DNA from 2 places in the Romboutsia sp. D33t1_170424_H2 genome. Region 2 is predicted to be linked to the other one. Evidence: a T-box and tRNA genes for the amino acid it is inferred to sense, from the RefSeq annotation. Region 2 holds a T-box; the other holds one or more tRNA genes.
What was found. The T-box of region 2 lies ahead of pheS (phenylalanine--tRNA ligase subunit alpha). A T-box ahead of a tRNA ligase gene usually reads a tRNA of that ligase, here a tRNA-Phe.

Region 1: it has a tRNA-Phe gene. The T-box ahead of pheS (phenylalanine--tRNA ligase subunit alpha) is inferred to sense a tRNA for this amino acid. The anticodon was not compared.

The regions. Positions count from the first base shown of each region.
Region 1 is NZ_JADOZQ010000004.1:197,631-212,437, reverse strand. Features, by position in the region: gene I4U66_RS07120 (Na+/H+ antiporter NhaC family protein) at 1-138, shown strand, start outside; gene I4U66_RS07115 (hypothetical protein) at 196-339, shown strand; gene I4U66_RS07110 (L,D-transpeptidase family protein) at 572-1,030, shown strand; gene I4U66_RS07105 (YgjV family protein) at 1,089-1,325, shown strand; gene I4U66_RS07100 (hypothetical protein) at 1,544-2,050, shown strand; gene I4U66_RS07095 (carbon-nitrogen hydrolase family protein) at 2,091-2,933, opposite strand; gene I4U66_RS07090 (DUF4397 domain-containing protein) at 3,104-3,724, shown strand; gene wecB (non-hydrolyzing UDP-N-acetylglucosamine 2-epimerase) at 4,003-5,103, shown strand; gene I4U66_RS07080 (diguanylate cyclase domain-containing protein) at 5,143-5,991, shown strand; gene I4U66_RS07075 (DUF2334 domain-containing protein) at 5,981-7,597, shown strand; gene I4U66_RS07070 (glycosyltransferase) at 7,600-8,850, shown strand; gene I4U66_RS07065 (cellulose biosynthesis cyclic di-GMP-binding regulatory protein BcsB) at 8,862-10,919, shown strand; gene I4U66_RS07060 (glycoside hydrolase family 113) at 10,991-12,031, shown strand; gene I4U66_RS07055 (methyltransferase) at 12,081-12,695, shown strand; tRNA gene I4U66_RS07050 (tRNA-Ser) at 12,855-12,943, shown strand; tRNA gene I4U66_RS07045 (tRNA-Phe) at 12,947-13,022, shown strand; gene I4U66_RS07040 (hypothetical protein) at 13,287-13,490, shown strand; gene trxA (thioredoxin) at 13,546-13,872, shown strand; gene I4U66_RS07030 (hypothetical protein) at 13,989-14,210, shown strand; gene I4U66_RS07025 (DUF2325 domain-containing protein) at 14,468-14,806, shown strand.
Region 2 is NZ_JADOZQ010000006.1:104,467-122,069, forward strand. Features, by position in the region: gene I4U66_RS08955 (potassium/proton antiporter) at 1-734, opposite strand, end outside; gene I4U66_RS08960 (XRE family transcriptional regulator) at 1,102-2,229, opposite strand; gene I4U66_RS08965 (HD domain-containing protein) at 2,496-3,065, opposite strand; gene I4U66_RS08970 (DUF3656 domain-containing U32 family peptidase) at 3,166-5,577, opposite strand; gene zapA (cell division protein ZapA) at 5,685-6,284, opposite strand; gene pheT (phenylalanine--tRNA ligase subunit beta) at 6,303-8,693, opposite strand; gene pheS (phenylalanine--tRNA ligase subunit alpha) at 8,709-9,728, opposite strand; T-box leader at 9,783-10,013, opposite strand; gene I4U66_RS08990 (TrmH family RNA methyltransferase) at 10,068-10,865, opposite strand; gene I4U66_RS08995 (potassium channel family protein) at 10,868-11,539, opposite strand; gene I4U66_RS09000 (TrkH family potassium uptake protein) at 11,593-12,969, opposite strand; gene rplT (50S ribosomal protein L20) at 13,268-13,624, opposite strand; gene rpmI (50S ribosomal protein L35) at 13,683-13,877, opposite strand; gene infC (translation initiation factor IF-3) at 13,905-14,432, opposite strand; gene I4U66_RS09020 (ATP-dependent metallopeptidase FtsH/Yme1/Tma family protein) at 14,832-16,235, shown strand; gene thrS (threonine--tRNA ligase) at 16,282-17,603, opposite strand, start outside.

The DNA of each region.
Region 1 (14,807 bases), on a different contig from region 2:
ATGGTAGGAATATCTCCTGTTGAATTAATTAAATATCTACATTATCCTTGGTTAATGTTAGCTTGTGGAATAATAGCTATAACATTTGGTATTCCAAACTTAAATAAAGTTAATAAAAGGAAAAAAGAAGTAGCTTAATGTAACTATAAAATTTTAGTTTCATATAATATAATAAAAGCAATACTGGAGGAGATTATGGCATTAGGTGACTATGATTTCTTAGTAGGAGTAGTATCGACTTTTATAATAACATCATCCTATGAAATATCAATATATACTATAAATCAAGCTCGATGTATAGTTAAATCATATAAGTATATGAAACATAATAATACTTAAAAAGTGAAGTTTTAAAACTTCACTTTTTTTACGCTTAAGGAAATTATGATATTTCAAAAATTAGTAGATAATTATTACAGTTAAGTAATACCAATCAGTTTAGCGAGTGTAAAAAATAAACTTAATATTTTTACATTCGTACAATAATAGTTAAATTAACTGAAATATCACATAAAGTTTATAATTAGCATAATTATAATAAATATTATTATGAGAAGGTGAAATATTATTTATGAATAGATACTATAGACAGATAGATTACAGCAAATTTGATAAAAATATGGAAGAGTTTGTAAATGAGAATCATATAAAAAGTGATACAGGCTATATTATAATTACATCTACTAAAGATAAACTTACCTATATATTAAAAAAAGTAGATTATAGATTTAAGGTACTGCACGTTTGGAGTAGCACTGTAGGAAAAAGCTCAACTCCTACAATAAAGGGTATATTTAAGTCAGGTATAAAGTATCCTGCTATAGGGGGAGAAAAAAGTTCAGCAAAATATGCAATGAATATAGTAGATGATTACTATTACCACTCAATACTATATGATCCTAAGGGACTTTATGTAATAGATGATAGACTTGGAGTAGCTATAAGTATGGGATGTATAAGATTAGCTACAGAAAATGCTAGATGGATGTATGATAATATACCTATTAATACTACTATAATAATAAAATAGTTATATAAAAATATAAATATCAAATAATAGTTATAAGAAATAAAAAGGAGATAATTTTATGATTAGCTTTGACCCTATTGAATGGATTGGATATTCAGCATCCTTATTTATAGTTATATCATTAACGATGACATCTATAGTAAAGCTTAGAATTATAAATTCTATAGGATGTTTTTTATTTGTAGTTTACGGATTATATGTAAAAGCATATCCTGTTGCCATATCTAATGCGCTTATAATTATTATAAATATATATAATTTATATAATATTTATAAATATAAAGAAAAAAATTAAATTACAAAATATTATTTAATAGCGTAGATATTTTATCTATGCTATTTTTTGTTAAAAGTAAATATTTTCTATATTAATAGATTAGATAAACTAAAATATTAAAAAGGTATAATATTTCAAATAACAATAGTGAGATAAAATATGTTTATTAACTAAGTAAATTGATATATTATATATAATAATAAAAATTATAATTAAAATAGAAAAGAGGACTAAATGTGAATAAAACAATAAGAGAGATTGATAAGGATATAAATAGATGTAAAAACTTAATTGAAGAAAATAACTATTTAGAAATAGTTATAGGATTAGAAGAACTAATAGATAAATATAATTCATGTATAGAAAATATAAAAAAATATGATGGTAGAGTATGGAATTACTCAAAATCTGATTTAGAAAAATTAATGAAAGAATTAGTAGGATACAAAAAAGAATTAAGTATAAGAGAATATAAAAAGGAATTAACTAAATTAGTAGATTCTTCAATAGATTATATTAAAAATCATGATACACTAAATAAAAGTAAAAAAATAAATATTATAGAAGTAATAAGAGATCTTCATAATATAAGCAATGAAGATCTAGGTAAAGAAAAGCTTTGGGAAGAGTTAAGAATATATATAAGGTTAGCAAGTGATGAAGATATAGAAGTAGGGAGTAAGTTGATATCTATTATTAACTATGTATTAGATTTTGACAAAGCTAAAAACTTAGTTCAATAATTACAAATAAATTAAACTAAGATAATATATTAAAATAAATTTATACTTTAGAATTATCTGTATATGATACATTATACAAATCATTTCTACGATGCTTTAATAAAGGTAGTTGATTTCTTATTTTTTCAACATATGAAAAGTCGATATCTGCTATAAAGTAGCCCTCTTTTTCATCTAATCTATTTAATACTTCCCCAAATGGAGAAACTAAAATAGAGTTTCCATAAGATATATAAGAAGAATTATTGTTTCGGGAAGAAGAACATCCTATTGTATAAACTTGATTATCAACAGCTCTAGATTTAAATAGTAGCTCCCAATGAATAGGTCCTGTAGTCATGTTGAATGATGCAGGAACTATTATAGCCTTAGCGCCTTTATCAACCATTATTTTGCATATCTCAAAAAATCTAAAATCATAGCAAATACAAAGACCAATTTTTCCAAATTCAGTATCAAATACTGTAACATCATTTCCAGATGATAATGTATCAGATTCTAAAAATTTTTGGCCAGCATCTATAGAAATATCAAATAGATGTATTTTTCTATGTTTTGCTATCTTATTTCCACATCGATCAAAAACATAAGAAGTATTATATATTTTACTATTATCTTTTTCAGGAATGGATCCAGCTACCAAATATATATTATATTTTTTAGCTATATCAGATAAAATATTATAAAGATTTCCTCCTTCTACCTCACAATAAACAGGAAAATTCTTATTATCATAAGGGCAGCAAAACATTTCTGGAAGTATAACTAAATCTATTTTAGATTTATTAATGGCTAAATTTATATATCTCTCTATAGTGGATATATTCTTTAATTTATTAGAATTAACATCTATTTGTATAACTAAAGTTTTTATAAAAATCACCTCAATTTAATTAAATCTAGTATAAGATATTTATATTTTAATAGTAGTTTATCTATACAAACATTGCATTAAAAAAATGAAAATATATGAAATCAACTTATAAAGTAACAAATAAAATAATGGACACATATTATATAAAGAATGAACATTGTCATCAAGGGGGATTTAAAATGGATTGTTTACAAATAAAAGAAGGAAAATCTTTAGTTAGAGTATTTCAGGCCGCTCCACAAATCGGTAAAGTAGACATTTATATTGATGGGGCACTTGTATTTAGCGGATTAGATTTTATGGAATTTACAGAGTATGTAGAGTTAGAAGAAGGAGAACATACAGTAGGTATATACTTATCTGGAACTACTGAAAATCCAGTTATAAATCAAATGCTTGAAGTAGATGAAGGGCAAATGTATACCGTAGCAGTGACAGGGAATATAGGGGATTTATCTTTATTAGTTATAAAAGACTATTCAGAAAAACAACCATCAAGCGAATATTCTACATTTAGAGTTATACATTTTTCACCAAATGCACCAGCAGTAGATATACTAGTAAATGGAGAGACATTCTTTGAAGATATCGGATTTAGAGAGGGAACTAGTTATGTAGATGTAAACCCAGGAACGTATAATGTAAAATTAGTAGTAAGTGAAAGTAAAGATGTAGTTTTTCCGTTAAGGGTTAAATTAAATCCAGATAGAATATATACTATATATGCAATTGGTCAATTAGGTAGTTTAGGTGTTATACAATCAGTTGATGGGAATACTTATTTATGTAAAGAAGCTTAATTTATATTAAATACTAAAATATAAGAGAAGCATACCTTTGAACATATTAACAGTTTAATGGTATGCTTTTCTTATATTTAATGGTATGCTTAATTTATAATTGATAGAATAAATTTAGTAATAAAAAATATAATAAATAATATCAAAATAAAAATATAATCTACAAAAAAATAATAAATAACAATAAATTTTGACATCATATTGTAGTTAATGTAATATATTGAGAGATAATAATATAGATAAAAATTATTATGGAATAATATACAGGGGTGAAGTAAATGAAAATAATGACAGTATTTGGGACTAGGCCTGAAGCCATAAAAATGGCACCTTTAGTTAAAGAGTTGGAGTCTAGAGATAATATAGAGTCTATAGTTTGTGTAACAGCACAACATAGAGAAATGTTAGATCAAGTACTAGACGTATTTAACATAAAGGTTAATTATGATTTAAATATTATGAAGTCAAATCAATCTTTGTCTCAAATAAGCACGAATATAATGAATGGGTTAGATAAAGTTATAAAAGAAGTAAAGCCAGATATAATACTTGTACATGGAGATACAACTACAACGTTTATATCATCCTTAGTTGCTTTTTATAATCAAGTTAAAGTAGGTCATGTAGAGGCAGGTTTAAGAACCTATAATAAATATTCTCCTTTTCCAGAAGAGTTAAATAGACAGTTAACATCTGTTATAGCTGATATACACTTTGCACCAACAGAAAAATCAAAGGATAATTTGATAAAAGAAGGAAAAAATCCTGAAAAAATATATATAACTGGAAATACTGCAATAGATGCATTAAAAACCACTATAGATAAGGAATACAAAAGTGAAATAACTGACAAAATAGGAAAAAACAGAATGATACTTTTAACATGCCACAGAAGAGAAAATCTAGGTAGCAATATGAAGAATATATTTAAAGCAGTAAATAAAATATCTATGGAATTTGATGATGTAGAAATAGTGTATCCAATACATTTTAATCCTCAAATAAGAGATTTAGTTAAAGAAGAATTCAAAGGTAATAAAAAGGTACATGTAATAGAACCTTTAAGTGTAGTTGAATTTCATAATTTATTAAATAAGTCATATCTAATACTAACAGATAGTGGAGGCATACAAGAAGAAGCTCCATTTCTTGGAAAGCCAGTTCTTGTATTGAGAGAAACTACCGAAAGACCAGAAGGGATTAAGGCTAAAACTTTAAAATTAGTAGGTACAAATGAAGAGAACATATATAAATACACAAAGGAATTACTAACTAACAAAAAATTATATAATGAGATGTCAGAGGCTTCAAATCCTTATGGAGATGGGCTTGCAAGCAAATACATTGTCGATATTATTGAAAAAATATATCAAAATTAAATTAAATCAGAAGAATGAATAAAAGAAAGTAGTGAAAATATGAATAGAATTTCCAAGAAGATAGATGGATATTTTTTAGGACTAATATTAGAGTTATTTATAATCACCATGTTATTTGTATTTGATATTAAATTTCAAACACAAAATTTAAGTTTTATAATGTTTTGTATAACATTTTTTACTATAATTATGACTTACACAGGGGGAATAATTATAGGGCTTATAGCAACATCAGTTTCTATATTTATATATGCAGCATATATATTTTATATAAATCTAACGAAAAATGTAGAAATAACATATATGTCTTATATATGGATGATATTTATGCCAATAATATCTTATACAACAGGAAAGTTTACAAATAGTATAAATAATCTTCAACAATCAAATCTTAAGCTAGAAAATGAATATAAAAATTTGGTTACTATACATGAGGATACAGGATTATTTAATATAAAAGCATTTTATATGAATCTAGAAAGAGAGATGAGTAAGGCTAAAAGGCATGAAACTCAATTATCTTTAATGCTTATAAACTTACCATACTATAAAGAAATAAAGAACATACTTGGGGAAGTTAAAACTAACAAACTAATGAAAGATATAAGCAATATAGTTGTAAAGTCTACAAGAATAGAAGATGAAAGATACACGATAGAAAATGATACTATAGCTATAATAATGCCAAATACAGATGAATTTGGTGCTAATATAGTAAAAGAAAGAATAAAAACAGGTATAGATGAACTTAGTCTAAGCTTGAAAAATAATAAAAATTACATAAATATAGACACAAAAATAGCAGCAGTAGAGTATAAAAAAAATATAAAGTCTCCTATTGAATATAAAACATATGTACAAGAGGAATTACAATATGATGTTTAAAAAAAAATTTATAATAGAAATAACTATTATAATTAGTATAATTTTAGCAAGTTCAAGTGGAATTTATAGTGAAAATAATAGCAATAAAAAATCTCTTATAGTTTATGAAACTAAAACTAAATTTAAGTCTAATGTTAATACAGTAAATCACCTTAATGAGCTACTATACGTATTTAATAATAAAGTGGACAATATTAATATAAATGATTATAAAAAAGGATGTTTAAATAATTATGACTATGTCTTTGTTATAAATATAAACAATAATATAGAGAATAAAATATTTTTAGAAGATATTAATAATTACAATAAACGTATATACTGGATAGGGGATAAAATTGCAAATTTACTAGAGTATAATAATAAATATTCAATAAAGTACATATATAAAAATAATAATATAACAAGATTAAACTATAAAGGAGACGATATAGTATTAGAAAATGAAAGTGATTACAACATAATACAACCAAGTAGTAAAAGTAATATTATTGCTACTATGAGTGATGGATATAACACATACCCATATATATTGCAAGATAAAAATTTGTATTATATATCTGATTGGAACATGTATGAATCTTATATATTTGAAGATACGTTAAATGATTTCTTTGAACGAACTTCTTTTGAAGAAAGTAAAATATTTGTAAAAATAGAAGATGTAAATCCTCTTAGTGACACAAAAAAATTAGAGGATTTAGCTAATTATTTATATGAAGAAAATATACCATTCATAATATCTTTAACACCTACTTATCGAGATAAGAGTATTAAAGAATTAATCACTCTAGATGAAAATTTTATAAATACTATAAAATATATGCAAGATAAAGGTGGTAGTGTTATATTAAATGGATACTATCATAATAGAAAAGAAAAATCAGATGAAGATGAGTATGAATTTTTTAATAAAGAGATATTAAATAGTAAAAGTGAAGATATAAATATATATATTAAAAATAGGTTATTAAGTGGACTAAGATTATGTATAGAAAATGATATATACCCATTGGGATTTGAAGTACAAAAATATGCTATGATTCAAGATGGGTATAAAGAAATCAAAAAATACATATCTACATATATGGGGAGATACCAAAATAATAGTGAAATTTTTAATATGAGTACATTTCCATATATAATAAAAGATAGTAAAAATTTTAATACACTAATACCGGAAAATTTAGGATATATAGCTAAAGATGACAAATTAGCGGTAGATAAAATAAAATATAATTATTATAAACTATCTATGGTAAGAGGTCATACTGGAGGATTTTTCTTCCATACAGATGTAGACACAAACTATTTAAAAGAGTGTATAGAATATCTTAAATCTAAAAATGTAAGCTTTTTAGATTTAAAAAAAGAAAACATCTATATAAATATAGATGATATAAAAATAGAATCAAATAACAAGAATATAATAACAAGTTATGATAAGTCTAAATCTATAAGAAAACACAATGATTTAGTGTTTAATAAGTCTATAAATAAGTTAAATGATATAGTTGTAAAGTTTGTTGTTGTAGTATTGCTAATATTTATATTAATCTTTATAGTATTTAAGATTATAAATAGACGAAAGTTTACAAGGAGATAATTATGATAGGTTTAGTAGATTATATATTTTTAATTTCCTTATCATCTATATGGGCTATACTCTTAACAAATATAATACTAGCTATAAGTGGATATATATATTATTTAAAGAGTCTTAAATTTAAAGATGAAAAATTAAAAGAGTACCCTTTTGTATCAATACTAGTACCAGCACATAATGAAGGAAAGGTAATTGGCAAAACTGTAGAATCTTTATTACTACTAGATTATCCTATAGATAAAATGGAACTTATCGTTATAAATGATAATTCTAGTGATAATTCCAAGGAAATATTAGAAAATATAAAAAATAGATATAGAAATTATAATTTTACCATCATAAATACGGATAATATAACAGGTGGTAAAGGAAAATCAAATGCACTAAATATAGGATATCAAATATCTAAGGGAGAATATATTGCAATATATGATGCTGACAATACACCAGAAAAAACTGCACTAAGATATTTGATACAAACCATCGTTAAAGATGAAAAACTAGGGGCTGTTATAGGAAAATTTAGAACTAGAAACAAGCATAAAAACATATTAACTAAGTTTATAAATATAGAAACTCTAAGTTTTCAATGGATAGCTCAAGCAGGTAGAAAACAATTATTAGGTCTTTGTACTATACCAGGCACTAATTTTGTACTTAGAAGAAGTACTATAGAAAAATTAGGAGGATGGGACACAAAGGCAATAGCAGAGGATACAGAAATAAGTTTTAGGATTTATAAAATGGGACAAAGAATAACATATGTCCCTCAATCAGTAACCTGGGAGCAAGAACCAGAAACTGTAAATGTATGGATAAAGCAACGAACAAGATGGGTAAAGGGAAATATATATGTATTAGTTAAGTATATTACTAATTTATTTAAGGGCAAACAAAATAGAGTGCTGTTTGATATACTATACTTCTTTTCAGTATATTTTCTATTTTTAACATCTGTTGTATTATCAGATATAATATTTATTTTAGGAATATTTAAAATAGTAACTATAAATATCCCATTTGATTTTTTTACTATATGGATACTATCATATATACTATTTGTAATACAGGTATCTATAACACTTAGTATGGAAAAGGGAGAGAGTAATTTAAGCAATATATTTTTAGTTGGGCTTATGTATTTTACATATTCTCAAATGTGGCTATTTGTTGCTATAAAAGGAATGGTTGGGTATTTTTCTGACGCTATACACAAAAGAGAAGTTAAGTGGTATAAAACCGAACGATTTTAGGAGAAAATAAAATGAGATTAATAGCAATAATGATATCATTAATTATTAGTTTTACAAGCTGTGATATAGTTTTTGCACAGCAAAATGTAAAAAATTACAAATTTAAAAATGACATAACTATGAATGGGGTTATAAGTAGTACTAATAAATATTTTGAAGTTCCTAAAAATGCTTTAGTTGAAAAAACTAAGATTAACTTAGTATTTACAAAAAGTGAACTATTAGATGTGAATTATTCTACAATAACAATAATTGTAAATGATGTGCCAATCCATTCAGAACGATTAGATGGAAATAAGGAATATAAAAAAGAAATAAATATAGATATACCAAAAGATTTAATAAAGACAGGTTATAATAAAGTAGAGATAAAAGCTTATAAAACTATTTCTGATAAGGTTTGTAGAGATGACTCAAATACAGCTAACTGGTTAGTAGTACATAAGGAATCAAATATAAGTGTATCCTATAATTATAAGCCAACATCTAATTTGATAAGCGAGTACAAAGATACTTATATAAATGAAAATGGAAGAAATGAATTAGAAACTAGTATATTAATACCAGATAATTATTCAAGTGAAGAATTAACTTCGGCTATGATACTTAGTAGTGGTTTTGGAGAAAAAATAATAAATGATAATGTTAATTTTGATATAAATCTATACTCTCAATTTAAAAACAAGGATAAAAATGTTATATATATAGGCAATAAAAGTAATACTTCAAGTGAAATACTTAATTTATTAACTGCAAAAGAAAAAGAAGATTTGGATAAAAATTGTATTATAAAAAATACAAATTCAATATTTGATAAAAATAAAAAAATGCTTATCATAATATCCAATAATGAAGAACTACTTAAAAAAGCTAGCAAACTTATAAATAGTAAAGATTTAATAAATGAATTAAACAAAGATAGCATAATTATAAATGAAGGTACGGATGTAGATGACATATATAATTATAAAAATAAAAATAGATTGAATTTTAAAGATTTAGGTTATGATAATATTACATTGAAAGGACCATTTACACAAGAATCAATAATAGATATAAGTATACCTAAAAGTAAAGAAGTTAAAGAAGGTAGTAAAATAAATTTAAATATTAGATATGGTGAGAATTTAGATTTTGAAAGATCTTTAGTAACTATATATGTAAATAATATACCTATAGGAAGCAAGAAACTAACAAAGGAAAATGCCAATAATGATACCGTAGAGCTTAACCTTCCAAAAGAAACTTTAAATCAAAATTATTATCAAATCAAAATTGTATTTAATTTAGAACTATTAGATTTAGCTTGTGTAACTAGAGATACTGATAACCCATTTGCATATATATCAAATGAATCATATATAGAATTTGATTACAATGATACCAATAATTTAACTATGAAAAATTATCCGTATCCATTTGTTAAGGATGATAAAGTTAATGATACAGTAGTTGTAGTACCCGATAAATTAGACTCAACAGCATTAACGCAAATAGGTAGTATAATATCCTATATAGGTCATAGTATTAAATATAACAATGGAGATATAAGATTTATAAAATCAAGTGATTTAAAATCAGATGATAAAAAAAGTAATTTAATAATAATAGGAACTCCAACTAATAATTTAACTATAAAAGATGTTAATAAATATCTAAATTTAAAATTTAATAAAGATTATTTAGGATTTGAAAGCAACGAAAAGATAAAATTCATAGGAGATTATTCAAAACAACTATCATCTATACAACTTACAAAATCGCCATATAATAAAGATAAGGGTATGATGGTTATTGCATCAACAGAAATGAAGGATTTAGCATTAAGTACTAGATATTTAAATGATTTAGATCTCACAAAGTCATTAAAAGGCGATACTATAGTAATTGATAGAGAAGGAAATATAAAAGATTTAAATTATAAGTTAGATGATGTAGATGAAAATAAAGAGACTAAAGAAGTAAATAAACTAGATAATAAAAGTAAACAGTTTATAATAGTTGCATCAGTATTACTTTTAATGGTTATATCAGCAACAGTTTTATTAGCTTTAAAATATAAAAAATAATATATAAATATAAAATACTAAGCTTTATAACTAATGCTTAGTATTTTATATTTAAAAAAGATAGGAGAGCTATGAGAAAAAAAATATTAATAATAATTACTTCATTAGTAATACTAAGCGTTATTTTTGCTATTAAAAGTACTAACAAAAATAATACTATAACAGAAAAGATAAAATCTGTTAACTTATCAACTGATTATGAAATAGAACAAGCTTTAAAGGATATAGATGATTTGAAAGTGAATACTGTTAATGTACCTATAGTTATAGAAATACCAGATTTAGACTCAAATAATATGAAAATAAATTCTTATAGTAAAGAAAAAGCCATAAGATTAATAAAAATACTGAAATCAAAAGGTATAAATATTATATTAGAAGCATATCCGTGGATAGCTAATGGAAGTAAATATGAAACTGATTATAACCCCGTAAATAAGGAAAAATTCTTTGAAGATTGGAAAAATATATTAAATATTTTAATTAAGGATATAGCAAATAAGTACGATGTAGATATAATGATTATAGCATCAAATTTCTCAAAGTTAGAGATGTATGAAGATAACTGGTGTGATATAGTTAATTTTGTTAAAGGGCGATTTAAGGGAGAAGTAACATATAAGACTACATGGTGGTATACAGCTAGTTGGGATAGAAAGAGTAATGAGGATTATTACAAAAAATTAAATAATAAAATATTTTCTAAAGTAGATTTTATATCTATAGCAGCTTATTTTGAACTTAGTGATAAAAAAGAAAATACAGTAAAAGAATTAGTAAATGCTTTAAACTCTACTACTATATATAATAGAAATCAAAATGTGGTCGAAGAAATATATAGATTCTATGAAAAATATAATAAGCCTATCTACTTTGCTGAATTAGGATTTCCTAAAAAAGATAATGCAGCAACACATCCATGGAATAGTGAAGTGTCCAATGTAGAAAATGGAAAAGAACAAGCTAGATGTTTTAACGCTTATAAAATTGTATTTGAAGATAAAGACTACATAAAAGGATTTTCTATATTTGCAGTAGGAAAAAAGGGAAAAGATAAAAATTTTTATCCATCAAAGGAAAGTATAGAAATTATATCTAAATGGTATTACTAATCTGAATAGAGTTTCAATAAAAAATATATTTAGATAGGAAATGAAATAAATGACAGAAAAAGAATATGAAAAATTATTAAATATAGATACTTTAGGAGAAGAATTATGGAGTGAAAAAGTAAGGCATTATCATCCATATCAAGCTACATCATATGAATGTTTAGACGAATTATTTAAAATATACAGCTTAAATGAAGATGATTTTATAGTTGATTTTGGATGTGGGAAAGGTAGGCTAAACTTTTATATAAATTATAGATTTAATTCTAATGTAGTTGGAATAGAAATGGAGGAAAAGTATTATAAAGAATGTATTAAAAATAAAGAAGCGTATGTAAGTGAACATAAGAAAGGTAAAGAAAAAATAGAATTTAAATGTTGCTATGCACAAGATTATGAAATAAAAAGTAAAGATAATAGATTTTATTTTTTTAATCCATTTTCAGTACAGATATTTAGGAAGATAGTAGAAAATATATTAGATTCAGTATATAAAAGTGAAAGGTATATTGAGTTAATATTGTATTATCCTAGTGATGATTATATATATTATATAGAAAATGAGACACCATTTATGCTAAAAGAAGAAATACAGTTAGAAAAGTTATATAAGAAAGATGTTAATGAAAGATTCTTAGTTTATAATATACCATATTATGCATAATATAATGAGATTAAAAGATACTATATAAAATAGAAATAAGTATTTGAAATGCTCATTTCTATTTTATATAGTTTTTGAAATAAAAGGAAAAAATATAAAAATTATTGAAAAATGTAAAAATTTATGATATATTAATAAATATAAGAGATAAAAATCATTGGAGAGGTGTCCGAGTGGTTTAAGGAGCTGGTCTTGAAAACCAGTGATGCTTAACGGCACCGTGGGTTCGAATCCCACCCTCTCCGCCATATGCCCAGATAGCTCAGTCGGTAGAGCAGGGGACTGAAAATCCCCGTGTCGGTGGTTCGATTCCGCCTCTGGGCACCAGTAAGGCCTCTAGAATATAGATGCTTTTTTTATAAATTTTAAATTAATTATAAATCTACTGATAGATACTTAAATTAAAAATAATGACTATGTACTTTAGATATTATATATGAAATTTTTATTGGAAATTAAAACGCATAAATCCATTAATTTGGATTTATGCGTTTTTTAATACATTTATTACTAAGCCACAATTGGTTTAAAGTATGCATTAAAAAAAACATAGGTGGAAATCTAATAAAAAGAAAAGAAAGGGATGTTTATATGAGAAAAGTAAATAACAGTAAAAGAATATTAGATGAAAATCCACAGTTAACTGATTTAGTTAATCATGCACAAACATATACAGATATAAGAAATGCTATAGAAAATGAAAATGAATCAGTTAGTAAGAAAATACATTATAAACAAAAGCCTAAAGCTTTGACATATGATGAAATGCAACCATATAATACAAAATATAAATAAAATTAAAATAAAAATAGAAAGGAGATATACTTAATAAAGTTAAGTATAAATTAGTATGGAAGAATTCGTAAAAATAATAAATGACGAAGAGTTTAACTCTAAAATAGAAAATGGATCAGGGATAGCTGTAGTAGATTTTTTTGCTACTTGGTGTGGCCCATGTAAGATGTTGGCACCAGTTTTTGAGGAAGCTGCAAAGGATGTAGGAAATAAAGCTAGCTTTAGTAAAGTAGATATAGACCAATGTTTAGAATTAGCTAGAAAATATGGTGTAAGTACTGTACCTACAGTTATGATATTTAAAGATGGAAAGCCAGTTGATAAGATGGTAGGTTTTATGCCAAAACAACAAATAATAGAAAAGATAAATTCTAATTTTTAATATTTAAATATATAAAGTAGAAGAAGTGAATAATATAGGGTTGTAACAATGTGCCAATATAAGTCATAAAATATATTAAGGGAATTCCCTTAATATATTTTATGGAGTTGAGAAGATTGGCAAATAAATTAGACAAGACTGTAAAGAAAGTAACAAAGCCAGTTGGAGATATAGGTAAAGAAGTTATAAATGGCGTAGGAAATGTTGCTAAAGAAGCTGTTGGCGGAACTTTAAATGTAGGAAAAGAAGCTATTAAAACAGGATATAATGTAGGAAAAGAAACATTAAATACTGGAAAGAATGTAGGTAAAGCATTAAAGGATAGTATAAAAAAATAGGTAGTATTTTATAATAATAAAATTTATAAATTACTAAATTAAAGTTTTAAAAATAAGTATGAATAAGAAAAGCTATAAAATATAGACTTAAATATATATTTTATAGCTTTTCTTATTATATTTAATTAAATAGTTATTATATAGTTTATGTAAAAATAAATATACAAATGATAAATGAAAATAAATATCAATAAGTATTGACTATCAATAACCAAAGTACTATTATTTAAGTATAGAAGTATGAGAGGTGAAATATTGTGAACTTAGTAATAGTTGGAGGTAATGAAAAGTTAAAAAAAGATTACATAAATTTAGCAAAAGAAAAAGGTCATAAAACTAAAGTTTACTTGAATATGTCAAGTAAGTTAAATAAATCAATAGGAAGTCCAGATGCTCTTGTAATATTCACATCAGTAGTATCTCATAAAATGATAGATGTAGTACAAAAGCATGCAAAAAAGAAAAATATACCGATAATTAGACATAAAAACAGTAGCAAATGTGCATTTTTAGAATGTTTAGAGATGGTGGATGAGTGTTTAGGAAACTGTAATGAATGTAAGTGTAATAAGCTACTAAAACAAAATAAAAGTTAGA
Region 2 (17,603 bases):
TATACAGATAAATATCCATTTCCACCAAAATGCTCACTTAAAGCATAAGATAGTACTGCTATTCCCATAACAAATATAGGATAAAATCCATCTATTTCAAACTTGGTATTTCTTAATAAATAAATTGTAAGCTTACCTAATAAAACAGCCGATAAAATTCCAACTACAACTTGATTTAAAAGCATTGGTATTATGGTATCATATCCTTTATCTGCCATTAATCCTAAAATAATTATAGTCAACATATATGCTAAAGGGTCATTGCTTCCACTTTCAATCTCTAATATTGAAGCAATAGATCCCTTTAAGTTTAACTTTTGAGAACGTAATATTGCGAAAACTGATGCCGCATCTGTAGATGCAACTATCGATCCTATAAGTAATCCTTCTAATAAAGAAGTATCAAATACCTTAAAGCAAAATATTCCTGTTAAACCAGCAGTTATAACAACACCTACTGTTGATAGAAGTATTGATGGAACAGCAACTGGTTTTGCCATATCCCAACTAGTACCAAATCCTCCATAGAACATTATAAAAACTAATCCTATAGAACATATCTGTCTTGTTAATTCATAGTTATCAAAATATATTCCAACAATACCATCAGATCCAGTCAACATTCCTAATCCTATAAAAATTAGAAGAATTGGGACTCCAAATTTATATAAAATTTTACTTGATGTTATACATATTAATAGAACTAATGAACACATAATCATTAAGTTTATCAAATAATTATTACCTCCTTTATTATAATTAATTAAGTTTAGTGAATTTAAATTTAAGGTTTTAGAATTTTTATAGGCAGGATTTTAAATAATACTGGAATTATATTTAAAAACTTTATTTTTTATCTTACTGTTGTTATATAATTATTTTATGTTAAATTTATTCTTTTATGTTAGGTTCGATTTCTTATCCTTAAGTTTAAAATAACATAAAATTCTATACTTTGTATATGTTTTTTGTGTTAAATATTTGTTAAAAAAATATTCTAATTTTCTACTATTATTTTAAGATATTTTATTTAATAAATTATTACAATTTAAAAGAGTAACAAATGCTTATTATAACTTAGGCTTTGTTACTCTTTTGGTATTATTTTTTATTTTTAAAATTAACCTTTGTTACATTATCTCTCTTAACTTTAGGTGCTAATTTTCCTTCTTTTAGTCCTAATAATGACTCTATTTCATCAGGATAAAGGCTTAATCCACAACTTGCTAAGTTATCCACTAAAGTAGCTCCACTCATAATACCACTTTCAAGTATCATATCCACAGATTTTCTAAGTAAAACTGGACTTGTTGCTTTTATATTAGCATCTAATGGTTCCTTCTTGCTCCAACCTTTCTTATCCATTTGGTTCATTAAGTACATATATTTCTTGTAATTAATAACACCTAGCTGGTATCCTCTTAATATCATAGCCCATATTGGAACTATCCATTTTGCTTTTAATTCTACAAAATCCTCTATCTCATTAACATCTTTTAAATCTGGTAAGAATGTTTCTTCTGGCAATAAAAATGCACACGCAAATTCATCTTTTGAGAATTTTTTAGCTTGTATCCCCGCTTCAACACTAACCATGTATGCTAATTCATAAGCTAAGTCATAGTTTCTTGTAGTCGCTGATTTTTTATCATTTCCTAAAGATACTATATATCTAGTATTTTTATCAGTTGTTTGTTTTTGCGTAAACGCTAGTGCTCCTTTTGTATTTACATTAGTGTCTGTTACTATTATCCCATTATACTCTAACACGCTTAACACATTTCCTATAGGTCCATCACCTAATTCAAAATGTCTTCTTACTTTTGTTGCTAATGTCTCTATATCATCGTTTCTATTTAAGTTAGTTGGTATGTTCATTTCTGGGAATTGTATATATCCTTCTATAAAAGATAATATTTTATGTGCCATTACTAACTTTTCTTTGTATGAAATTTCTTCTACTCTAGGTATTCTCGATTCTGGCTTTATATGAGTACTATCAACTACAACTTTAATGTTATCCATTTGGAAGAAGTATTCTTTTGGAAACCTTAAAGCATTTGCTAATTTCATTTCATTTTCTGGAGTTGGCTTGTACTTTTCCTCTTCAAAAGCAATTATATCTTTTTTATTTATATTTATTTCTTTAGCTAGCATATCTATAGTTTTTCCTCTATACATTCTAGCTATTTTTAATCTTTTACCATTAAAAACTTTTTTTCTGCTCATAATATCCGTCTCTCTTTCAAGTTTATTTTATATATACAAAAGTTAAATTAATAAATTTTATGCAAATCTATATTAGCCATACATAATAAAAATATTTTATATTGGCTAAGTTATACGAATTTACTAAATTTAATTTATACTAAACTTTATATTATATATATTTAAAAATGCTCTGGATACTAATACCCAGAGCATTATTCAACTTTTATACTGTTGATAATATTATCATATTTATTAATTATAGTCAATTTATGTATATTATATCTCTATAGTCCTAGCTCATCACTTATTCCTTGCATTGCCTCTAGTGATAGTTGTGCAAATTCAGCAAATGGAATGCCTAATTCTTCTATGCTTCTCATTGCATCCCTGTTTGCTCCTGCTGCAAATTTAAGTTCTTTCATACGCTTAGTTATAGACTTTACTTTTACACTAGATAATTTCTTATCTGGATAAACTAAAGCTATGGCTGTTATAAATCCAGTTATTGGATCTGCTGCATATATAGCTTTATCAATTGTGCTTATTCTTTTTGTTCCATTATCTTCATTATGAGCTTTTATTGCTTGATATATGTAATCATTTCCAAAACCTTCATTTTTAAGTAATTCGATAGTTTTGATCCCATGCAATTTAGATTCTTCTGGATTATTTTTATAATCTAACATATCTGAATCTAAATCATGTAGTAATCCTGCTAATGCCCAGTCATCAGATTTTTCTGGTTCTAGTTTATTTCCTAAAGCTTTCATTACAGCTTCTACTGCATATGAGTGCTTTATTAGATGTTCAGATTTTAAATATTTATTTACTAATCCTACTGCTTGTTCTCTCATTTCCCAATACCTCCTATATAAATATTAAATCTATTATAATTTTTTAAGTAAATATATTTGATATTGTTGATAATACATATACTTACTATACAAATTTAATTTATTCTACTCCCTTGTAATAATGACCTGCACTTACACCTTTAGCATCTAATTCATTATAAAGTTTTGTAGCTTTACTTCCTAATTTGTAGTTGTTACTTAATACTTCTTGATATGCCTCTATTACCTTCTTAACAGTTTGACTATCTTCTAATGTAAAATCTAATCTAAATGTATTTATACCTATTTCATTTAGTTCGTATAAGTTATCTAACATACAAGTAACATTTGTATTATATATAGTTGTTCTACAGAATAGATCTTGTGATAATCTAAACTCTTCCCCTTTAGAGTTTCTTAGTGCATATGTGCTTTGGCTACATTTAGCAACTCTTTTATCTTTTTTGCAATCTCGAACTACTACTCCCATTGGACAGTATTCTGTTATCATAAGTGGAGTATATCCATAAACCACAGATTCTATATTAATATCTGTATATTTTATTGTTTCTCTTATTTCATTTATGTTTAATTCCTGAGATATACAAAGATTAGTTGCACCTATTTCTTTAAAGTAATTTATAGTTTCACTATTGAATGCATTTAAGTAGTAATCTATATTTAGCTCTTTACCTTTAAAATAATCTATAGCTCCCCATATACCTACTTGTATAGAATTTACTCCTATATTTTTAGCTTTTTCTAATTGCTTGTATTCCTTGCCTCTTATTATTCTAGGAGCTGAATATATAACTTTTATATTATATTTTAGTCCAGCTTTTATAGCTTCTTCTAATGTTTTAGTATCTTCATAATATATTTTATCTATACCGCACTCAAGTGCACTTTGTAATTGTTCTAAATTTTTAACTTTAACAGATAAATTACTTACCGTATCTCGATTAAATTTAATTGGATTATATGATAATCTTCTATTTTTAAAATCTCTATTTTTTATCTTAACCCTTTCTTTGTCTAAAAGTTCTATACAATCTCTTCTCATCTGATTTAGTATACTTATTGGTAAACTTACGTTATCATCTAATTCTATATTTACACTATCCATTTCATAAGGAGTATTACCTAATTTCCTAAGCTGAGTTTCTATTTTTTCCTCACTTAAAGCTACTTTCATAGCCTTTTCAACTACTTTATCTCCTTCTATTGTGGCAGTATTTCCTTTTTTATCAGCTAATGTAAGTATTGGTTTTTTATCTAGCTTAACACTTATATATGAATCTATCATGTTTTTAACAAATTCTTTATCTTGAGTAAATGTAGCTTGTACTCTATCCATAAGTTCGCTATCTGATGTTTTAAATACTATTTGGTTTCTTTTAGCTTCACCTATAAAATCTAGTTCTATTATCTCGCCCTTATATCCTATAGTATCTATCTCACCATTTTTGATAATTCTTCCTATAGTTCCACCACCAAGATTTATTCCATCGCCTTTTTTAAGTGTATTTTCAAGTCTTATCTTTAATCTTTTAGCTTTTTTATTGTAATCTAATACCTTACCTACATATAATCCTTGATTGTTTGGAAGTTGTGAATTCATTACATCTGCGCCAACTTCTCCTAAGATAAGTCCTTTTGTAAATTTTCTATTAAATATAGTGTATAAATCGCTGATTGTTTCATCTGAAACATTCACTTTTTTAGTTTGTAAGTATTCATCTATAGTTTTTCTATAACTCTCTATAACAGTAGCTACATACTCAGGTCTTTTCATACGACCTTCTATCTTAAGAGAATGAACTCCTGCATCTATTATTTTATCTATTTCTTCTATTGTACTTAAATCTCTTGGACTTAATAAATAGTCTCCATTGCTATTTACTACTTCTCCAGTATAAACATCTAAAAGTTCATATCTTTGTCTACATGGTTGAGCACATCTTCCTCTATTTCCTGATCTGTTACCTATCATAGAACTCATTAAACATTGTCCAGAATAGCATACACACAGTGCTCCATGAACAAATACTTCTATATCTGCTTTACAGTTATCGCATATATATTTTATTTCATCTACTTTAACTTCTCTTGCTAGTACTACTCTATCAAATCCAGCATTTTCTAGATATCTAACATCTTCTAAAGAATGTGCTACCATTTGTGTACTTGCATGTATTTCAAAATCAGGTAACTCATTTTTAATAATTCTAGCTATACCTATGTCTTGAAGTATAACTGCATCTACATCTATGTCGTATAGATATTTAGCATACTTTAAAAAATCTTCTATTTCATTTTGTTTTATTAATGTATTAGCCGTTACAAAAACTTGTACTCCTCTTATGTGAGCATATTTTACTGCTTCTCTTAATTCTTCTCTATCAAAATTATTTGCTGATGCTCTAGCACTAAATTCTTTTCCTCCTAAGTAAACTGCATTTGCACCATTTTGAACAGCTGCTTTTAACGCTTCAAAGGAACCAACGGGTGCTAATAATTCTATGTCTTTCATACTTCTCCTCCTATACGTAATATTTTTTCTATATTTATAATGTCCCTAAGTCTTAAAATTAAAACCTTCAGGTCCCCCTGAAGGTTTAATTTTAAATATAAGTAAACTTATTTCATTGCTCTAAGATATTTTAATTCATTTTCTATTTCAATTTTTTCTAATTGTAATTTATATGCATCATTTTGGAATTTAGAAGAAAGTTGTTCTGCAACATTAGCTTTTTCTTCTGCCATTTCAACAGATGATTTAAGCTCTTTTATTTCATTTTTTAAATCTTCAACTTCTTGTTTAGATAAATTAGTACCATTTTTTAGTTGCTCTATTTCTTTCTTTTGTTCCTCTATTAACTTATTAAGTTCTTCTATCTTAGATATATGGTTCTTATTTTCTTTATCTTTGTTTTCTAAGTGGTATTCAAGCTCTTTTATTTCAAGCTTATATTCTTCCCCACTATTTCCAACTTTTTTCTTTAATTCTTCATTTTCTTTTTCTACTTTTTCTAGTGTATCTGCACAATCAAACAATTCATCTGTTATATTTATAGCTGCTAATATAGCTACTTGAGATGAGCTTAATCTTTTATTAGCCTCACCTATTTTATTCATTTCTGTATCTACAAATGCTGCTACACTTATCATATGTTTTTCAGATTTTTCTCCAACCATAGGATACTCTGCACCATGTATCTTAACGGTAACTTTGTTCATACTAATATCCCCCTTGTATTAGTTAGATCTTAGTGTTGCACCTAATTTTTCACTTAACTCATTTAATATTTTATCGTGTACTTTTGCCACATCTTCATCAGTTAAAGTTTTCTCTATACTTCTATATGTTATAGAGTATGCTATAGACTTGTATCCTTCTTCTATTTGAGCACCTTTATATACGTCAAATAATTTGTAGCTTTCAACTAATCCACCTGCATTAGCTTTTATTATATCTTCTATTTCTTTAACATATACTTCATCCTTAACTAATAAAGCTATATCTCTTGATGTAGATGGATACTTAGGTAATGGAGTATAAGTTTTTTCTGTTGATGTATTTTCAAATACAGATTCTACATTCATTTCACAAACATAAACTCTTTGTCCTAAGTTATAATTTTCTATTACGTCTGGATGTAATTCTCCAAATGTACCTATGCATTCTCCATTAAACATAACTTTAGCACATCTTCCTGGATGGAATGTTGGGTTAGTTTTTTCTGGTTCTATTTCATATCCTTTGAACCCTACATTATTTAGTACACTTTCTACAACACCTTTTATAGAGAAGAAATCTACATCTTTTCCATACATTCCTATACAATATTTCTTCGTTTCTACTGGTAATCCTTCTTGTGGTGTGAATGTATTTCCACATTCAAATGCTGATACTTCTTCAACTTTATGAGCTACATTTGTAGATAATACTTCTAACATATTAGGTATTAGTGTAGTTCTCATAACTGAAGTTTCCTCACCTAATGGATTCATTAGTTTTACAAAGTTTCTTCTAGAGTCTTCAGATGATAAATTTATTCTATCAACACCTCTTGGGCTTACAAATGAATATGTTAATATTTCATTTAAGCCTGCTGCTATTGAACTAGATACTATCTTATCTGTGAACTTTTGTTTATCAGTTTTTACACCTGCTGTAGCATTTCCTTCTAAAGTAGCTGTTGGTATATTTTCATATCCGTATATTCTAGCTATTTCTTCTAATATATCTGCATCTTCAGCTATATCTAGTCTAAAGCTTGGAACTTCTAATTCTAATTTTTCAGAAGATATTAGGTTACATTTAAACTCTAATCTTTCTAATATGCTTATAAATTGGTCCATAGGTACGTTAACACCTAATAATTTGTTTATTCTCACAGGGTTAACAGTTATCTTTTGAACTTCTTCTTTTACTGGATAGTAGTCAAGCATTCCATTAAGAACTCTACCGCATCCTAATTCTTCTATTAATTGACATGCTCTATTTACAGCAGTCTCTGCTAAATTAACATCTATACCTTTTTCAAATCTTGATGAAGCTTCTGTTCTAAGTCCTAATTTCTTAGATGTAGCTCTTATACTTTCTTTTGCAAAGCTTGCACCTTCAAGGAATATTGATGTAGTTGTATCTTTAACTTCAGAATTTTCTCCACCCATTATTCCTGCTAAGTCTAAAGTTTTTTCTTCATTTCCTATAACTAACATGTCTGATGTTAATTCTCTTTCAACACCATCTAGCGTAGTAAACTTTTCACCTTGCTCAGCTAATTTAACTGTCATTTTATTGTATTTTATATCTTCTAAGTCAAATGCATGAAGTGGTTGACCTAGCTCTAACATAACATAGTTAGTTATATCTACTATGTTGTTTATTGGTCTCATTCCAGCTTCTATAAGTCTTCTTTGCATCCAGTATGGAGATGGCCCAACTTTAACGTCTTTTACAACTTTTCCACAATATCTCTTACATAAATCTGTTTGAATATCTATTTCAAATTGCATTTCTTCATCAGAACCATTTACTTTTATTCCTGGGAATTTTAATTCTTTTCCTACAGTAACGGCAGCTTCTCTTGCTAATCCTATTATAGATCTACAATCTGGTCTATTAGAAGTTATTTCAAATTCTATTAATGCATCGTTTATTCCTAAAACTTCTCTAACATCTTTTCCTAATTCAAAAGATTCTTCATGGTCTAATATATATATGCCATCTTTTTTATGTTCTTCAACGTATTGAGAAGGTATAGTTAATTCCTCTGCACCACAGAACATTCCTTCTGATAATACTCCTCTTAACTTACCTTTCTTTATTTTGAAATCTCCAGGTAATACTGCACCTATTCTAGCAACTGGTACATAGTCTCCTACTTTTATGTTAGTTGCATTAGTTACTATTTGAAGTATTTGTCCATCAGCTACTTCAACCTTTGTTACTTTTAATCTATCTGCATCTGGATGTTGTTCTATTTCAAGTATTTTACATACTTCAACTCCATTTGTTTCTTTTCCAAAGAACTCTACTTTCTCAACTTTTGATCCTGTCATAGTCATCATATCAGCGAATTCTTGTGTATCTAAATCTATATCAACGTAATCTCTTAACCATTTTAAAGGTACTAACATCTTAAATCCTCCTAATTAAAATTGATTTAAAAATCTCATATCATTTTCAAATAATAGTCTTATATCATCTATTTCATACTTAAGCATTGTTATTCTATCAAGTCCCATACCAAATGCAAATCCACTATAAACTTCTGGGTCAATTCCACAGTTTCTAAGTACATTTGGATGAACCATACCTGCTCCTAGTATTTCTATCCAACCTTCACCTTTACACATTGGACATCCTGCTCCTTCACATTTAAAGCAAGTAACGTCTACTTCTGCACTTGGCTCTGTGAATGGGAAGTTGTGTGGTCTAAACTTAGTTTTTGTATGCTCACCAAATAACTTCTTAACGAACATATCTAAAGTTCCTTTTAATTGTGCCATTGTTACATCTTTACCAACTACAAGTCCTTCAACTTGATGGAACATTGGTGAATGTGTAGCATCTGGAGCATCAAATCTAAAACATCTTCCTGGAGATATTATTTTTATTGGTAATTCCTGACTCTTCATTGTTCTAACTTGAACTGGTGAAGTTTGAGTTCTAAGTAATAACTCTTCATTTATATAGAAAGTATCACTCATATCTCTAGATGGATGATCTTTTGGTGCATTTAATGCATCAAAGTTATTTTCTATAGTTTCAACTTCTGGCCCTTCTGCTATAGAGAATCCCATTCCTATAAATATTTCATTTACTTCATCTATTATTTGAGATATTGGATGCTTTTTACCAACTTTAACTGTTCTTGATGGCATAGTTACATCTATAACTTCTTCTGCTAATTTTCTTTGTTTTTCTGCTAACTTTAACTCTTCTTTCTTTGAAGATATAGCACCTTCTATAGCCGCTCTAACTTCATTAGCAACTTTACCTATTACAGGTCTTTCTTCTGCTGATAATTTACCCATTTCTTTTAGGATTGATGTTATCTCACCTTTTTTACCCATGTACTTTACTCTTAAACTTTCAACAACTTCTATACTAGAAGTATCTTTAATTTCATTTAATGCAGCTTCTTGTAAATTAAGTAATTTTTCTTGCATTATATTAATTCACCCTTTCGCAGTTTTTTGTATAAAAAAAGCCCTTCATCCCTATCTAGGGACGAAAGACTATTATTCGCGGTACCACCCTAGTAGCTTAATAATTATAAATTATTAAACCACCTCTAACAAACTTAACGCGTTTTAACGTTAAAGCCTACTATAATTTCAGCTTTAATACTCCAGAGGGAACTTCTTTTGGATACTTAGAAAGTACTCACAGCCTACGGTACTTATCTCTGTGCTAAGTTAATTCAAAATACTTTTCTCTTTCATAGTATTTGATAATATTGTTTTTGCGTTTAATTATATCATACTATGCATAATATTTACAAGATGTTAAACTAAGTATTTCTTTATTTCATACATTAATATTGCAGAGCTTATAGCTGCATTTAATGATTCTGCATTCCCATATATAGGTATTTTGACCAACATATCTGATTTTGATACTAATTCATCATTTATTCCATTAGCTTCATTTCCTATTACTAAAGCTGTTTTGTAATTATATTCAACTGTGTTGTAGTAATTGTTTGTATTTAAATAACTTGATACTATATCAAAGTTCTTTAATTTTAAAATTCTAAGAGCTTCTTCTTGAGTAGCATGTATTATATTCATATCAAATATAGAACCCATAGTAGACCTTATAACCTTTGGATTGTATATATCTACACATCCTTTTAATGCAATTATTGCATCTACCCCTGCAGCATCTGCTGTTCTTATTATCGTACCCATATTACCTGGGTCTTGTATTCTATCTAATATTAAAACAAATTTATGCTCATCTTTTAAATACTCTTCTATATTTCTTTGTTTAAAGTTTACTACTCCTAAAATACCTTGAGTGTTTTCCGTATCTATTAATTCATTGAATATTTTATTAGTCGTTTTATAAATTTTTATATTATTAGTTTTTAGGGTATCTAAAAATTTAAGATGTTCTTCTTTATTTTCAAAATCTTCATTTATAAATACATAATCTAGACTAGCCTTACATTCTACTGCAAGAGTTAGTATTCTATATCCTTCAATTATAAATTTAGATTCTTTATTTCTATTTTTAGTCTTAAGTAGTGATTTCGTATATTTTACTTTATTATTATCTTTAGCTGTTATTATTGTAGGCATTATTACTTTCTCCTAATAAATTCTTCATTTTCTGATGCGATAGTACTTATATGGCTATTTTGACCTATTACAACCAAAATACTACCTGCTTTTAACTCTTCATCTGGAGCTGGAGTAACATTTATGCTCTTACCTGTTTTTATAGCTAATACAGTTATTTCAAACTTAGCTCTTAAGTTTAATTCAACTAAAGTCTTTCCTACCCAACTATTTGGTGTTACTATCTCTACAATTGAATAATCTGGATCTAATTCTATATGATCTAGTATATTATCAGAAACTAAGTTATGTGCAACTCTAACACCCATATCTCTTTCTGGGAATACTACCCTATCCGCTCCTATTTTATATTGAACTTTAGCTTGTAGTTCATCTTTTGCCTTACATACTATATGAGGTACACCCATTTCTTTTGCTATAAGTGTAGCCATTATAGATGCTCTTATATCTGAACCGATGGCAACTATTGCAACATCAAAGTTACCTAGTCCTAAAGATCTTAATGACTGCTCATCTGTTACATCTACTATAGCAGCATGAGTTACTTTATCTGCTATATTTTGTATAATTTCTTCACTTTTATCTATAGCCATCACTTGATGACCTAAAAGATGCATAGTTGTAGCAACTGATGCTCCAAATCTTCCACAACCTATAACTATATATTGCTTCATTTCCTTCGTCCTCTCCACACTTAAATTATTCTTTACTATAAGTAAAGGCTATATTATCCAACTATTATCTTCCCTTCAGGGTATCTTATAGGAGGATTATTCTTTGTTTTTCTAGACATTATTGCCATAAATATTGTAAGAGATCCAACTCTTCCCATAAACATAAATAACATTATAAATATTTTTCCTAATGTACTTAAATTAGGACTTCCACCTAGACTTAATCCAACTGTAGCAAATGCTGATACTACTTCAAACCCTGCTTCTATTAAACTAAAACTTGGGTCAGTTATAGTTATAATTATAGTTCCAGATAAAACAACAATTATACCTATAAGAAATATTCCTAATGATTTTCTAACTATTGATGTTCCAATTCTTCTTGATCCTACTTCTATATCTTCTTTTCCAAGTATAAATGATTTAACAGTTAGAACTAAAGTAGCTATAGTCGTAACCTTTACACCACCACCTGTAGATGCAGGAGATGCACCAATAAACATTAGTATTATCATTATAAATAAACTATTCTCATGCATTGCCGTTAAATTGACTGTATTGAATCCTGCTGTTCTAGTTGTTACTGATTGGAAGAACGATGCAAGCATTTTTCCACCAAATCCTAACTTTCCTATTGTTTTAGGATTGTTGTATTCTAATACTAAAATAAGTAACATACCTACTAATATTAATGACACTGTTGTAATTAATACTATTTTAGAATGTAAATTTAATTTAGATAATTTTCTATTTTTTATTATATCTAAAATTACAGGGAATCCTAATCCCCCAAATATTATAAGTAATGAAATTGTAACACTTACTGTAAAGTTATTTACATAGTATGTTAATGATGTAAACTTACCTGAAACTGGCCCCATTAAATCAAATCCTGCATTACAAAAAGCTGAAATAGCATGAAATATACTATACCAAGTTCCTTTTAATAGCCCAAATTGAGGTATAAATACTGTTGATAATATTAATGCTCCTATACCTTCTATGGTAAATGTCATTAATAATACATACCTTGTTAACTTAACTAACCCTGACAAATCAAATTGATTTAAAGATTCTTGGATTAATAGTCTTTCTTTCAGATTTATTCTTTTCTTAGTTATAAGTGCAAATAGCGTGGTTATTGTCATAAATCCTAAACCACCAATTTGAATAAGTAGTATTATTACTACGTGTCCAAATCCATTCCAATAAGTTGCCGTATCTGCCATTATTAATCCTGTTACACATACAGCTGATGTTGAAGTAAATAAGGCATCTATAAATCCGATGCTTTCTCCGCTTTGAGTTGCTATAGGAAGATTTAATAGAAGCGCTCCAATTAATATAACGCTAGCAAACCCTAAAACCATTACTTGAGTTGGTTGCATTTTATTTATAAGAGCAATAAATCGCTTAAATATGGTCTTCATCTGTATTTATGCCTCCTTCTCACTTTATAGCTAATAAGTTTTTTCTCATTAGATACATCCTTCTTTTCAATTATTACTATATTATATTCCAAAACCTATATAAAAACAATAAAGGATATGTAAATTGGCCTATTTAAAATATTCACAATTTATAAACTTCCTTTACATATTTTTAACAAAACGTATTCATATTATATAATTTTTTATTTTTTTATAGAGTATAAAATCTATAATTTTATGGATATAAAAAAAGCCTTTGAATTTTATTCAAAGGCTTTTTATGAACTTAACTATTTAATTAAGCTAATTTTGACTTAGCAACTTCTACTAATTTAGCAAATCCTTGAGGATCGTTTATAGCCATTTCAGATAACATCTTTCTGTTAACTTCAACACCTGCTAATTTTAATCCGTTCATGAATCTTGAGTATGATAATCCATGAGCTCTAGTTCCAGCGTTTATTCTTTGTATCCAAAGTTTTCTGAAGTCTCTCTTCTTTAACTTTCTTCCTATATATGCGTTCTTTAACGCCTTCATTACGAATGTATTAGCTGGTCTGTATAACTTGCTTCTAGATCCTCTGAATCCTTTTGCAAGCTTTAATATTTTCTTATGCTTTTTACGAGCGTTCATTGCTTTTTTAACTCTTGCCATCTCTGTGACCTCCTTTGTTTTTCTCTTTTAAAATTTCTATTTTAATTTAATCCGATTTTTAGTATGGTAATAATTGTGCTATTCTTCTAGCATCACCTTCACTAACTATTCCTGCTTTTCTTAATTGCATCTTAGTTTTAGCAGCTTTCTTAGTTAATATATGTCTTCTGAAAGCTTTAGCTCTCTTTAATTTTCCACTTCCAGTTTTTTTGAATCTTTTAGCAGCTCCTCTATGAGTTTTCATTTTAGGCATTTTTATTTCCTCCTCTCAGTTTATCATCTATTTTTTTGGATCTATGATTACAACCATGTTATTGCCCTCAAATTTTGGTGGCTTTGCTGGTTCTCCAAACTCTTTTACTATATCTATAAACTTAAGCATTACTTCTTTTCCAAGATCTTTATGTCCTAATTCTCTACCTCTAAATCTTAGCTCAACCTTAACTTTATCTCCTTTTTTAAGGAACTTTATAGCGTTGTTAGCCTTAGTATTTAAATCATTTGATTCTATACCTGGTCTAAGTCTTACTTCTTTAACAGTTACAACTTTCTGCTTTTTCTTAGACTCTTTTTCTTTTCTAGCTTGTTCGTACTTATACTTACCATAATCTATTATTCTGCATACCGGTGGTTGTGCATTAGGTGATATCATAACTAAGTCTAAGTTTCTTTCGTTAGCTATTAATTGAGCTTCTCTAGCTGACATTATTCCTAATTGTTCTCCATCATGTGAAAGAACTCTTATTTCTTTTTCTCTTATTTGTTCGTTGATTGCTAATTCCTTGCTAATGGTAGGACACCTCCAAATTTTTTATATAAAATAAAAGGCGAATGATATAATCACCCGCCATATAAGTCAACAAATTTATATAAACCTAAACATATTGAAATAATATATTTAAAGTTTTGAACTTATATTTACCAGACAACCTAAGTCGAAAGGTGAGAAGCGGACTTCTACTTGCTTTTGTTATTAATTACTCTATATAATATATCACTTCTAAATATTATTTGCAACTATTTTTTTATTATTTTTTAAATTTTTTAATTCTCATAATATGTATAACTAACCTAAAATTTATATTCTTAGTAATGATTAAACAAAGTTTTGGTTATACTTAAATATAAACAAATGATTTTTCGATGGTTTTTGGTTTGTTAGAAATTATAAAACCAATAAACAATTTTTTATCTGAGGTGTATGACTATGAAAATGTTAGACAATTTCTTTAAAAAGATTAACAAACCAGTACCTGTATTTGCTCAAACTAAACTTGAGAAAGAATCTCCTAAGGAAGACTCGGCTTCTACTAAACCTAAAACTACATTTTGTGATGTAGCTGGTTTAGATGAAGTAAAAGAAGAGTTGTTTGAAATAGTAGATTTTATGAAGTCTCCTGATAAGTACAAAAAAATGGGTGCTAAAATACCAAAAGGAGTATTATTTTATGGACCTCCTGGTACAGGTAAAACATTACTTGCATCCGCTGTAGCTGGTGAGACAAATTCATCTTTTTTCAATGTTACTGGTTCTGAGTTTGTTGAAAAATACGTTGGTGTAGGTGCTAAGCGTGTAAGAACACTTTTTGAAAAAGCTAGAAAAGAATCTCCTAGCATCATTTTTATAGATGAAATAGATGCTATTGGAGCAAAAAGACATCTTGAAAGTAATAACGAAAAAGATCAAACACTAAATCAATTATTAGTTGAAATGGATGGATTCACTAAAGACTCAAATGTCATAATAATAGGAGCTACTAATAGACTTGATCTTTTAGATGAAGCTCTCCTTAGACCCGGAAGATTTGACAGACATATACACATAGGTTCTCCTAACTATCATACTAGATGTGAAATTTTAAAAGTTCATACAAACAATAAACCTCTTGATCCATCTGTAGATTTGGAATTACTTGCTAAGAAAACTCATGGATTTAACGGTGCTCATCTTTCAAATATAGCTAATGAAGCTGCTATATTTGCAGTTAGAGATAATAGTGATGTTATAACAACTGATCACTTTGATAAAGCACTTGAGAGAGTTATTGCAGGACTTGAATCTAAAAACTCTAAGTTAATAGAAAAAGAAAAACAAATAGTATCTTATCATGAGGCAGGACATGCTATTGTTAGCAATATACTTGGAATTTGTCCTATACAAAAAATATCAATAATACCTAGAGGACAAGCATTAGGGTATGTTCTCCAATTACCTGATGAAGATAGATATATCTACACAAAAGAAGAATTAATTGGTAAAATGAAAATTTTATTAGCAGGTAAAGCATCTGAAGAAATAATTTTTAATCATAAATCAACAGGCGCAAAAGATGACTTAAAAAAGGTAACAGATATAGCAAATCAAATGGTTTGTGAGTATGGTATGAGTAACTTAGGATTTATGACTATAGATGGAAATGTAAAAACATTTATGTCTGAACAAGTTCAAAAAGAAGCCAATGATATTGTCCAAAATTGTTACAATGAAACTTTAAGTCTTTTAAAGGATAATATAAATGATCTACATGTAGTTTCTAAACATTTATTTGATAATGAAACTATGACTCATGAAGAATTAAAGTCTTTGATAACTAAACAATTTATAAATTAATCAAAAAAGGGTATTAATAAAATTTTATTAATACCCTTTTTCTTTATTAGGCTAACTCTATATTAGTTCTTTCTTCTATTTCTTTTAATATAGTTTCTAAGAATTCATTTAAGTCTAAGCTTCCTATTTCTCCATTATCTCTTGATCTAACAGATACTTTCTTATCAGCTTCTTCTTTTTCTCCTACTATTAACATGTAAGGTACTTTTTGAAGCTGAGCTTCTCTTATCTTGAATCCTGTTTTTTCTGCTCTATCATCTATTTCAACTCTTATACCTTTGTCAAATAAAGCTTTTTTAACTTCCTTAGCATAATCATTGTATTTATCTGATATAGGTAATATCTTAACTTGAGTTGGAGCTAACCAAACTGGGAATTTACCAGCATAGTGCTCTATTAATATACCTATAAATCTTTCTATACTTCCGAATGCAACTCTGTGTATCATTACTGGTCTATGCTTTTCACCATCTTGACCTATATAAGTTATATCAAATCTTTGAGGTAATTGCATATCTAATTGTATTGTTCCACATTGCCAAGTTCTTCCTAAACAATCTCTTAAGTGGAAGTCTATCTTAGGTCCGTAGAATGCTCCATCTCCTGGATTTAACTTATATGGTAAATTTAACTCTTCTAAAGCTTCTCTTAATCCATTTTCAGCTACTTCCCACTCTTCATCAGTTCCTATAGAAGATTCTGGTCTAGTAGATAACTCCATATGATATTCGAATCCAAATACCTTATAAACACTATCTATTAATGAAACTACACCTTTTATTTCATCTTTTATTTGTTCTGGTAACATGAATATATGTGCATCATCTTGAGTAAATGCTCTAACTCTCATAAGTCCATGTAATGCTCCAGATAATTCATGTCTATGAACTCTACCTAATTCAGCAACTCTCATAGGGAAATCTCTGTATGAATGTGGCTTGAAGTTGTAGAATAACATTCCTCCCGGACAGTTCATTGGTTTTATAGCGAAATCTTGCTCATCTATACCCACAGTATACATATTTTCTTTGTAGTGGAACCAGTGACCTGAAGTTTCCCATAATTGTCTGTTTAATATTATTGGAGTTTCTATTTCTACATAGTTATCTTTTCTATGAACTTCTCTCCAGAAGTTTAATAATGCATTTTTAAGTTCCATACCTTTTGGTAGGAATAATGGGAATCCTGGACCTTCTTCTGGTATGAAGAATAACTCTAATTCTTTACCTAATTTTCTATGGTCTCTCTTTTTAGCTTCTTCTAACATGTGTAGGTATTCTTCTAAATCTTTATTCTTTTCGAAAGATATTCCGTATACTCTTTGAAGCATTTTGTTCTTTTCATCTCCACGCCAGTAAGCTCCTGTTA